DNA from 2 places in the Neobacillus pocheonensis genome. Region 2 is predicted to be linked to the other one. Evidence: predicted binding sites of a transcription regulator. Region 2 holds the regulator's gene; the other holds the start of a gene.
The links. The regulator Rex, encoded in region 2, represses fermentation and respiration genes when NADH is low (regulators of the CRP and FNR family bind a similar motif). The targets are predictions, from matches to a motif close to TTGTGAAATATTTCACAA.
Positions count from the first base shown of each region.

Region 1 (4,817 bases), on a different contig from region 2:
TGTAAAAATTGGGGAGCTGACGGAAGCCGGAATGGCTGTCGTCCTCACGACTCAATGCTTAGAGGAGGGGGAAGATTTACTACTCTATGAAGTGGGTCGGAAGGTAGCACAGCATCGCGTTATTTTATCTGGTGATATGAACACCGAAGCCATTGTAGCCAAACTTATGTGTGCTCTTGGCCAAACGGATGATTTAAATGAGGTCAAAAAGTTTATTGAAACACCTCTGGCTGGGGATTTAACGATGAGTTATGATAAAGAAGAGTAATAGTTTCATAGAATGGTTGTTAATAGGGGAGCGCGTATAGTATGTCAACTAATCAGAAAACTACTGGAAACGTACGGATTGAAAAAGATTTTTTAGGAACAAAAGAAGTGCCTGTCGATGCCTATTATGGTGTGCAAACTCTAAGGGCTGTCGAAAATTTTCCGATTACCGGTTATCGGATTCACGAAGACCTAATTAAAGCAATGGCGATGGTGAAAAAAGCGGCAGCACTGGCAAACATGGACGTGAAGCGTCTATATTCAGGAATTGGTGAAGCGATTGTAACCGCTGCAGACGAAATCATCGATGGTAAATGGCATGATCAAATCATCGTCGATCCGATTCAAGGTGGAGCCGGGACATCGATTAACATGAATGTAAATGAAGTCATCGCTAATCGAGCGATCGAGTTATTGGGAAAAGAAAAAGGGGACTACTATCATTGCAGTCCCAATACCCACGTGAATATGTCGCAATCAACGAATGATGCGTTTCCAACCGCCATTCATATTGCCGTCTTAAATCTTCTTGAAAAATTGCTGGATGCGATGGATATAATGCACAAGGTTTTTCTAGAGAAAGCTGCCGAATTTAATCATGTGATTAAAATGGGGCGGACACATCTACAAGATGCGGTTCCAATCCGTCTCGGTCAGGAATTTGAAGCATATGCCCGTTTCATTGGACGAGATATTAAGCGGATTAAACAATCTCGCCAGCATTTATATGAATTGAATATGGGAGCAACCGCTGTTGGTACAGGATTAAATGCCGACCCACGTTATATTGAATTAGTAGTCAAACATCTTGGAGAAATCAGCGGCTTACCACTAGTTGGTGCCGAACACCTTGTAGACGCAACTCAAAATACAGATGCTTACACAGAGGTATCTGCAGCTCTTAAAGTATGTATGATGAATATGTCAAAAATGGCGAACGATCTGCGGTTAATGGCTTCTGGGCCAAGGGCGGGATTAGCAGAAATCTCGCTGCCGGCACGTCAACCAGGTTCTTCCATTATGCCTGGAAAGGTAAATCCGGTAATGCCGGAGCTGATCAACCAAGTAGCTTTCCAAGTGATTGGTAATGATCATACGATTTGTCTTGCTTCAGAAGCAGGCCAGCTTGAATTGAATGTCATGGAGCCGGTCCTTGTTTTCAACCTGCTTCAGTCGATCAGCATTATGAACAATGCATTCCGCGTTTTCACTGAGCACTGCTTAAAAGGAATCAAAGCCAATGAAGACCGATTAAGAGAATATGTGGAAAAGAGTGTTGGCGTAATTACAGCGGTGAACCCACATATTGGGTATGAAGTAGCGGCACGTATTGCAAGAGAGGCGATATTAAGCGGGGCGCCGATTCGTGAATTATGTTTAAAATACCAGGTATTGACGGAAGAGGAACTTGATTTAATTCTCGACCCTTATGAAATGACCCATCCAGGTATTGCTGGTGCTTCATTACTGGAAAGAGAATAAGAATTTATGGTGCCTGACACCTACCTCCCGGGGGGATGTGTCAGGCACTTTTTTAGTTTTTTTATGATTCGCCGATAAAGTGGTCAGATTCGCCGATAAAATTGAAAATTCGCCGATAAAGTGGTGAAATTCGCCGATAAACATTCTAAATCCGCTGATAAAATATTTTAAGAGATTAAAATAGAGTAATTTTGCACCGGAATATAACATTTTGAGAGTTTTTTTAGTAAAAAAACAGCATTGATCATTTCTATAGGACATTTTTCTAGAATTCTAAGTGAGTTTTGTCCCATAGACGGCCTCTATTGGACATTTTTCCAGATACCAAATTGAGTTTTGTCCCATAGACCGCTTCTATCGGACATTTTTCCAAATATCAACATGAGTATTGTCCAATAGGCACTACGACTTCAGTTTTATTGCATTTTAACGGAGACTTCTTCCTCCGATGACCAGCCTTTACTCCAAGATAGATGGACTAACGCCAAAATGAAAAGAGCGGCGATGCCAATTACGCCAATCACAATAAAGCCGGTTGCATATGTTCCGGAAACTTGTTTTAGTGTTCCCAAAATATTAGGTACAAAGAATCCGCCAACCCCGCCAGCGGCTCCGACGATCCCAGTAATCATTCCAATCTCCTCCTGGAATCGCTGTGGAACAAGTTGAAAAACTGCACCGTTCCCCATTCCCAGGCAAAGCATCCCGATAAACAGAAAACTTGTCACCAAGTAAATAGACGGAAGCTGGCTTACGCCGAACATCGTGAGAGCTACCCCGATAAGTAGAAAAGTAAGCAAACGGCTGCCGCCGATTCTATCAGCTATGTATCCGCCAACTGGCCGAAAAAAGCTTCCAGCAGCCACACACAGCGTAACAAAATCTCCTGCCGTTACCTTTGATAGGTTATATTGATCTACAAAAAAGATACTTAAAAAACTAGATAAGCCAACAAATCCACCAAAAGTAACACTATAAAGCAAACAAAAATACCATGCATCTTTTTGTTTAAATACCTTGAAATAATCTACAATTGGCTTAGCCGGTGGCTGGGAAGGTGCATCCTTGGCTAAAACGACATATAGAATAAAAACTATTAGAAGAGGAATAAGGGCAAGACCCATTACATTATGCCAGCCGATATTTTCGGCAAGACGCGGACCGAGAAGGGTAGCAAAAAGAGTTCCACTATTCCCAGCGCCAGCAATCCCCATCGCCAATCCCTGTAAATGCGGCGGATACCAACGGCTTGCCATGGGTATCGCCGCAGCAAAGCTCGCACCCGCAACACCAAGAAGGATTCCGATCATATATAGCTCCGTTAAAGTTTGTCCAAATAACCAGCCCCATACTAGTGGAACCGTCGTAACCATCATCCCGCTAATTGCTGTTTTCCGTGGTCCAATCCGGTCGGTTAATACGCCAAGAATCAGCCGAAAAAAAGAACCACTCAGAATTGGAACAGCAACAATGAACCCTTTTTGAGAGGGCGAAAGACCGAAATCTTTTGTTATATAAACCCCGAGTGCCCCCAACATCACCCAAATCATAAAACTTACATCAAAGTATAAAAATGATGCCAACAATGATGGTGCATGACCGCTCTTTCTTAAATCCACTAATTTCATTATGCTGTACACCTCTCTAAGTAAAATATTTTACATTTTTTAGAATAGAGGGTATCGATCCATTTTGTCCGAAAATATGTAAGGTATCCTAACATGGATTTTCCCAGCAAAAATTGTATGTCAGAAAATGTAACACAATTAATTTTTATCCCATCGGTTTATGGAATAATGGAGAAAGTTCATGTGAATGCACACATTTTCGCAAGATGGAGGAGCTCAAATGGTAAAGCAAAAATTAATCTTGGTTGGGAACGGGATGTCAGGTATTCGCTGCCTTGAGGAAATCTTAAAGATAAATCCTGACCGCTTTGACATATCGGTATTCGGTAGTGAACCTCACCTGAACTATAATCGGATTTTATTGCCGACTGTTTTGCAGCGGAGGGCTACATTCGCTGAACTTACCTTAAATGATCGTGAATGGTACAAAAAACACCATATCCACCTGCACACAGGTGAAACGGTTATAAAAATTGACCATGAAAAACAGATGCTAAAAACAGATAAACAGCGCGAACTCTCCTATGATCACCTCATCATAGCGGCGGGTTCGATTCCGTTCTTCCTGCCGATACCAGGTGCCGATAAAGAAGGAGTGGTTGCCTTTCGGACGATTGAGGATTGTCAAAAGATGATCGAGGCTGCGCAAAAATACAGGAAGGCAGTGGTCATTGGCGGTGGGGTACTAGGGTTAGAAGCAGCAAGCGGCCTGCAAAACCTTGGAATGGAAGTGAGGGTAGTTCATAACACTCATTACTTAATGGAAAGGCAATTAGATAAAAAAGCATCAAAAATGCTTCAACGAGAATTAGAAAAACAAGGGATCCATTTTCTTTTAAAAAGAGAGACGGAAGAGATTCTCGGAGGTAACAGGGTCAAAGGCATGCGGTTTAAGGACGGAACTGAAGTTGAGGCGGATTTGGTGGTGATGGCCGTTGGAGTTAGGCCCAATGTCCAGTTAGCAAGGGAAAGCGGAGTCGAAATTAAACGCGGAATTATCGTCAACGACTATATGGAAACCAACCTGCCGAATATTTACGCAGTTGGAGAATGTGTGGAGCATCTTGGAATCGTTTATGGTTTGGTAAAGCCTTTGTTCGAGCAAGGAACGGTGTTAGCAAAACGAATTTGCGGAATCGAAGGTAATCGTTATAAAGGTTCCGTTCTTTCAACACAATTAAAAGTATCGGGTGTTGAGGTGTTTTCCGCTGGCCAGTTTTCGGAAGATGCATCGTCAAAGTCGATTAAAGTCGAAGATGAGGTAGCCGGGATTTATAAAAAAATTGTTTTGAAAGGTGATCAAATCATTGGGGCTGTGTTATTTGGTGACAAAAAAGAGAGTTCTAAGTTGCTAGAAATGATTCAAAAGAAACAAGATGTTTTGGATGTAGAAAAAGTAAAGCTTTTTCCATCGTTAACGAACGAGGGCAATACGGTTGC
Region 1 is NZ_JBCNAD010000008.1:308,145-312,961, forward strand. Features, by position in the region: gene ABES02_RS06080 (asparaginase) at 1-268, shown strand, start outside; gene aspA (aspartate ammonia-lyase) at 310-1,749, shown strand; gene ABES02_RS06090 (MFS transporter) at 2,166-3,377, opposite strand; gene nirB (nitrite reductase large subunit NirB) at 3,598-4,817, shown strand, end outside.
Region 1: a site for Rex is predicted at 3,396-3,413, ahead of nirB (nitrite reductase large subunit NirB). Genes of this name have one in related genera too.

Region 2 (4,817 bases):
GTGCAATCGATCCAAAAAATCAAAATGTGGATAAGTACGTGTGTTCTTGTTGATAATGTGGATAAAATTAAGATTTACCGTGGATAATGTGGAAAAGTTTAATAACTGTTTGGAAATATACCATTTAATATGTGAATAACATTGTGGGAAATGAGGATATCTAAACAAAATGTTGATATCCCTCGAAAATTTTTTGAAAATTATCCACAACCAAAAAACATCTAGGAAAATCATGAAAAAACCGGACCAATAAGACCGGTTTTTTCCCAAGCTATTCCGCCAGCTCGGCCCATTCTTCCATCAAATGCTCGAGCTCTGCTTTGGCTTTTTCACTTTTTATGTTGATTTCCAATACTTTTTCGTGATCTTGAAAAATATCCGGCTCACATAATAACTGTTCAAATTCCTGGATTTCTTCTTCAAGCTCCTCAATCCTTAATTCGATCTCTTCTAATTTCCGTTTGCGCTGGCGTTCAAGCTTCTTGCTTTCTTTATCCTGTTGATAACTATTTCTTTCAACAGTATCCACTTGAGTCAATTTTTTAGCAGATTCGGCAAGGGCTAATGCAGCCAATTCTTCCTGCTCTAGCTTTTTCTCCAAATAATAATCATAATCCCCAAGATATTCACAGCTGCCCTGACGGCTTAACTCCAACACCTTTGTCGCGATACGGTTAATGAAGTATCGGTCATGGGAAACAAACAAGATGGTGCCTGGGTAATCGATTAAGGCATTCTCAAGAATTTCCTTACTATCAAGGTCAAGGTGGTTTGTAGGCTCATCCAAGATTAAGACATTTGCCTTCTCAAGCATTAGTTTTGCTAGGGCGAGGCGTGCCTTCTCGCCTCCGCTTAGGGTAGAAACCGTCTTTAACACATCATCACCAGAAAATAAGAAATTACCAAGGACCGTTCGGATTTCTTTCTCACTTTTCAACGGATATTCATCCCATAACTCATTTAATACCCGTTTATTGGACTTCAATTCTGCCTGTTCTTGGTCGTAATAGCCAATCGAGAGGTTTGTCCCATATTGAATCGTCCCGCTAAGCGCAGGGAGTTTTTTTATGATTGTCTTTAAAAGAGTCGATTTGCCAATCCCATTTGGTCCGACTAAGGCAATGCTTTCGCCTTTAAAGGCACGGAATGAGATATTCTCAGAAATCCTTTCACCATCATAACCAACTGAAAGAGATTCGACCAAAAGAACATCATTCCCGCTTTGTCTCTCAATATCGAATGAAAAGTTAGCAGATTTTTCGTCTCCTAATGGGCGGTCCATGACATCCATCTTCTCAAGCTTTTTCCGTCTGATTTGCGCCCGTTTTGTCGTTGAGGCTCGGGCCAAATTGCGCTGAATAAAGTCTTGTAGGTTAGCAATTTCCTGCTGCTGCTTTTCATACAGCTTCATTTCACGCTCATAATTGGCTGCTTTCTGATCAAGATATGAGCTATAATTCCCACTATACCGCTGGATTTGCTTGCGGGATACCTCATACACCTGTGTGACGACTTTATCTAAAAAATAGCGGTCATGGGAGACGATTAGGATGGCTCCATCATAACTCTGCAGGTATTGCTCGAGCCAGGAGAGAGTATCAATATCCAGGTGGTTCGTCGGCTCGTCCAGTATTAAGATATCAGGCTTGGTTAACAGCAGCTTTCCTAATGCGAGACGAGTTTTTTGTCCTCCGCTTAAACTGGAGATCATGACAGAAGAATCATGAAAATTTAGCCCATGCAGGACAGAGCGAATATCGGCCTCGTATTGATAGCCGCCCTGCTCTTTAAATTTTACTTGGAGACTGTCATATTCTTTTAATATTCTTTCGTATCGACTTTGGTCTTCGAAAATACTTGGATCCGCCATTTGTTTTTCAAGCCTGCGCAGCGATTGCTCCATCTGACGAAGTTCCTCAAAAACGGTCAGCATTTCTTCCAAAATAGACAATTTGGACTCTAACCCAGTATTTTGCGCTAGATAGCCGATGGTCACATCTTTTGGTTTGATGATTTCTCCGCCATCATGTGACAGATGGCCGGCAATAATCTTTAACAACGTTGATTTGCCGGCTCCATTGCGTCCAACTAGGGCAACGCGGTCTCTCGTTTGTAATTCTAGTTTTATATTCGATAAAATAAGGTCAGCACCATAATATTTTTGTAGTTGATTAACCTGCAATAAAATCATTAAAATTCACCTCTATTACTATAAATAGTTTACCGTATTCCTATAGGTCCGGCAATAAAGCGAGGCAGGTTATCAGGACTATTAATACTTTAATGCCAAAAAATTGTACGATTAGTTCAAAGTTTCACAGACATATAAAGAAAAATAGTGTATGATTTAAACGGAGGATTGTTTATATGGCAGAATTTACTCATTTTAATGAAGAAGGCAGAGCCAAGATGGTCGACGTTAGCGATAAGCCTGAAACGGCACGTACGGCGCTTGCTCATTCCAGTATTACGGTCAGCAAAGAAATTTTTGAAAAAATAACAAATAATGAAATGAAAAAAGGCGATGTCTTAGCGGTAGCTCAGGTGGCAGCCGTTATGGCGGCGAAAAAGACATGGGATCTCATTCCAATGTGTCACCCGATTCCATTAACGGGAGTAAATATCTCCTTCTCATGGGAACAGGACATTAACGATAACTATCAATTACATATTGCTGCTTATGTTAAAACAAAGGGAAATACAGGTGTTGAAATGGAAGCGCTAACAGCAGCATCCGCCTGTGCTTTAACTGTTTATGATATGTGTAAAGCGGTTGACAAAGGAATGGTCATCGGGCCAACCTATTTAGTAGAGAAAACTGGCGGTAAAAATGGCGACTTTAAGCGGACAGAACGAGTTAAATAAAACAATTGATGCGGGGGGTAGGAGATTATGAGCAATGAAACGATGAAAATACCACAGGCGACAGCCAAACGGCTGCCCCTTTATTATCGATTTTTAAAAAACCTGCATTCTTCGGGTAAACAAAGGGTTTCATCAGCAGAATTAAGTGAAGCGGTGAAGGTTGATTCGGCTACCATTCGGAGGGACTTCTCCTACTTCGGGGCTTTAGGGAAAAAGGGTTATGGATACAATGTGAATTATTTATTATCCTTCTTTAGGAAAACATTGGACCAAGATGAACTAACCAAGGTTGCCTTAATCGGGGTTGGTAATCTCGGTACGGCTTTTTTAAACTATAACTTTTTGAAAAATAATAATACCAAAATAGAATGTGCTTTTGATGTGGATCCTGCAAAAATGGGAACAATGATTCGCGAAGTACCGGTTTATCATATGGATGAATTGGAAAAGGTGTTAACGGACCACAGTATATCAGTGGCGATTTTAACGGTACCGGCACAGGTTGCTCAAATGATTACGGATCGACTGGTTAAAGCGAATGTAAAAGGGATTTTAAATTTCACCCCTGCCAGGTTAAATCTTCCGCCAGCAATTCGTGTTCATCACATCGACTTGGCTGTCGAGCTGCAATCACTTATTTACTTTTTAAAGCACTACCCAACGGATGAAATTGAAGAATAAAGAGATAGAGGGCTTTTCGCAAACCTGCGGAAGGCCCTTTTTTTATCGGACGAAACAAACGTATCTTTACAACGTAACAGTGTTATGTTACATTATTACACAGAAAGGGGTTTTCAAAATGAGCGAGGAGTTAATTTCCAAGAAGGAATTATTAGAGCTGGCGGGAATATCCTATGGACAGTTGTATAGATGGAAGCGAAAGGATCTCATCCCGGAGGAATGGTTTGTACGGAAATCCACGTTTACGGGGCAGGAAACATTCTTTCCAAAAGAAAAAATCCTAGAAAGAATCAACAAAATTCAAACAATGAAAGAAAACTTATCACTAGATGAACTTGCTGATATGTTTTCTCCTAGCCTAAGTGATTTACAACTTGAAAAAGACGAGTTAATAAAACGTAACATTGTTTCGGGTGCGGTAATGAATTTCTACTTAGAAAATGACCAAGACGGTCCAAAATTTAATTTTTCCAGAATGCTTGAAGTTTATGTTTTAGAAAAACTACTGCAGTCTGGAGAAATCAATTTGGATGAGGGGAAAATGCTGCTGCAAGTATTAAAGGATAACTCAGGGTTAATTAAGCAAAAAAGCTGCGAGCTTTTGATTACCAGAAAGCTAGGTGTGTCATCGTGTCTTTTATTGATTAATACCGAAGAGATCCATTTTGAGCGGGGTACAAAGGTCGTGGTACATGTTTCCTTGATGACCTGTATGGAAGAAATTAAATCGAAACTACTATAAAGGAGAATCGGGATGGAATTGAAAAATAGAGGGGACTTAGTCATTAATGGTTTGGGTTCGTCAAACGGCGGCCAATTTAATGTTGTTACATTAAATGGCAGAGGGACGATTAATAATGATTTAGAATGCCATGAGTTTGATTGTAACGGCTCAGGGGTGATCAATGGGAACCTAAGGGCTGCTGAGGCAAGGGTAAATGGAAATGCCAAGTTTAAGGGTACGGTCGAGACCGGTAAATTGAAGGTTGACGGGACGGCGAAATTTGAAAAAAACCTGCTTGTAAAAGATTTGAGGGTTTCAGGTAAAGTTTCTGTTGGCGGAAGTGTAAGGTCCGAGGATATCAAATTACGCGGATTTCTTACAGTCGGTGAGGATTGTGAGGCTGAGATTTTTAAAGGAGAATACCGGTTTACGATTGGCGGGCTTTTAAACGCTGATGAGGTAGATATTAAGATTTATGGGGAATGCAAAGCAAAAGAAATTGGTGGGCAAACCATTACGGTAAGGCAGCATAAAGGGTCGTTTATCG
Region 2 is NZ_JBCNAD010000013.1:52,815-57,631, forward strand. Features, by position in the region: gene ABES02_RS07395 (ABC-F family ATP-binding cassette domain-containing protein) at 272-2,191, opposite strand; gene moaC (cyclic pyranopterin monophosphate synthase MoaC) at 2,368-2,865, shown strand; gene ABES02_RS07405 (redox-sensing transcriptional repressor Rex) at 2,893-3,546, shown strand; gene ABES02_RS07410 (YhbD family protein) at 3,665-4,288, shown strand; gene ABES02_RS07415 (polymer-forming cytoskeletal protein) at 4,301-4,817, shown strand, end outside.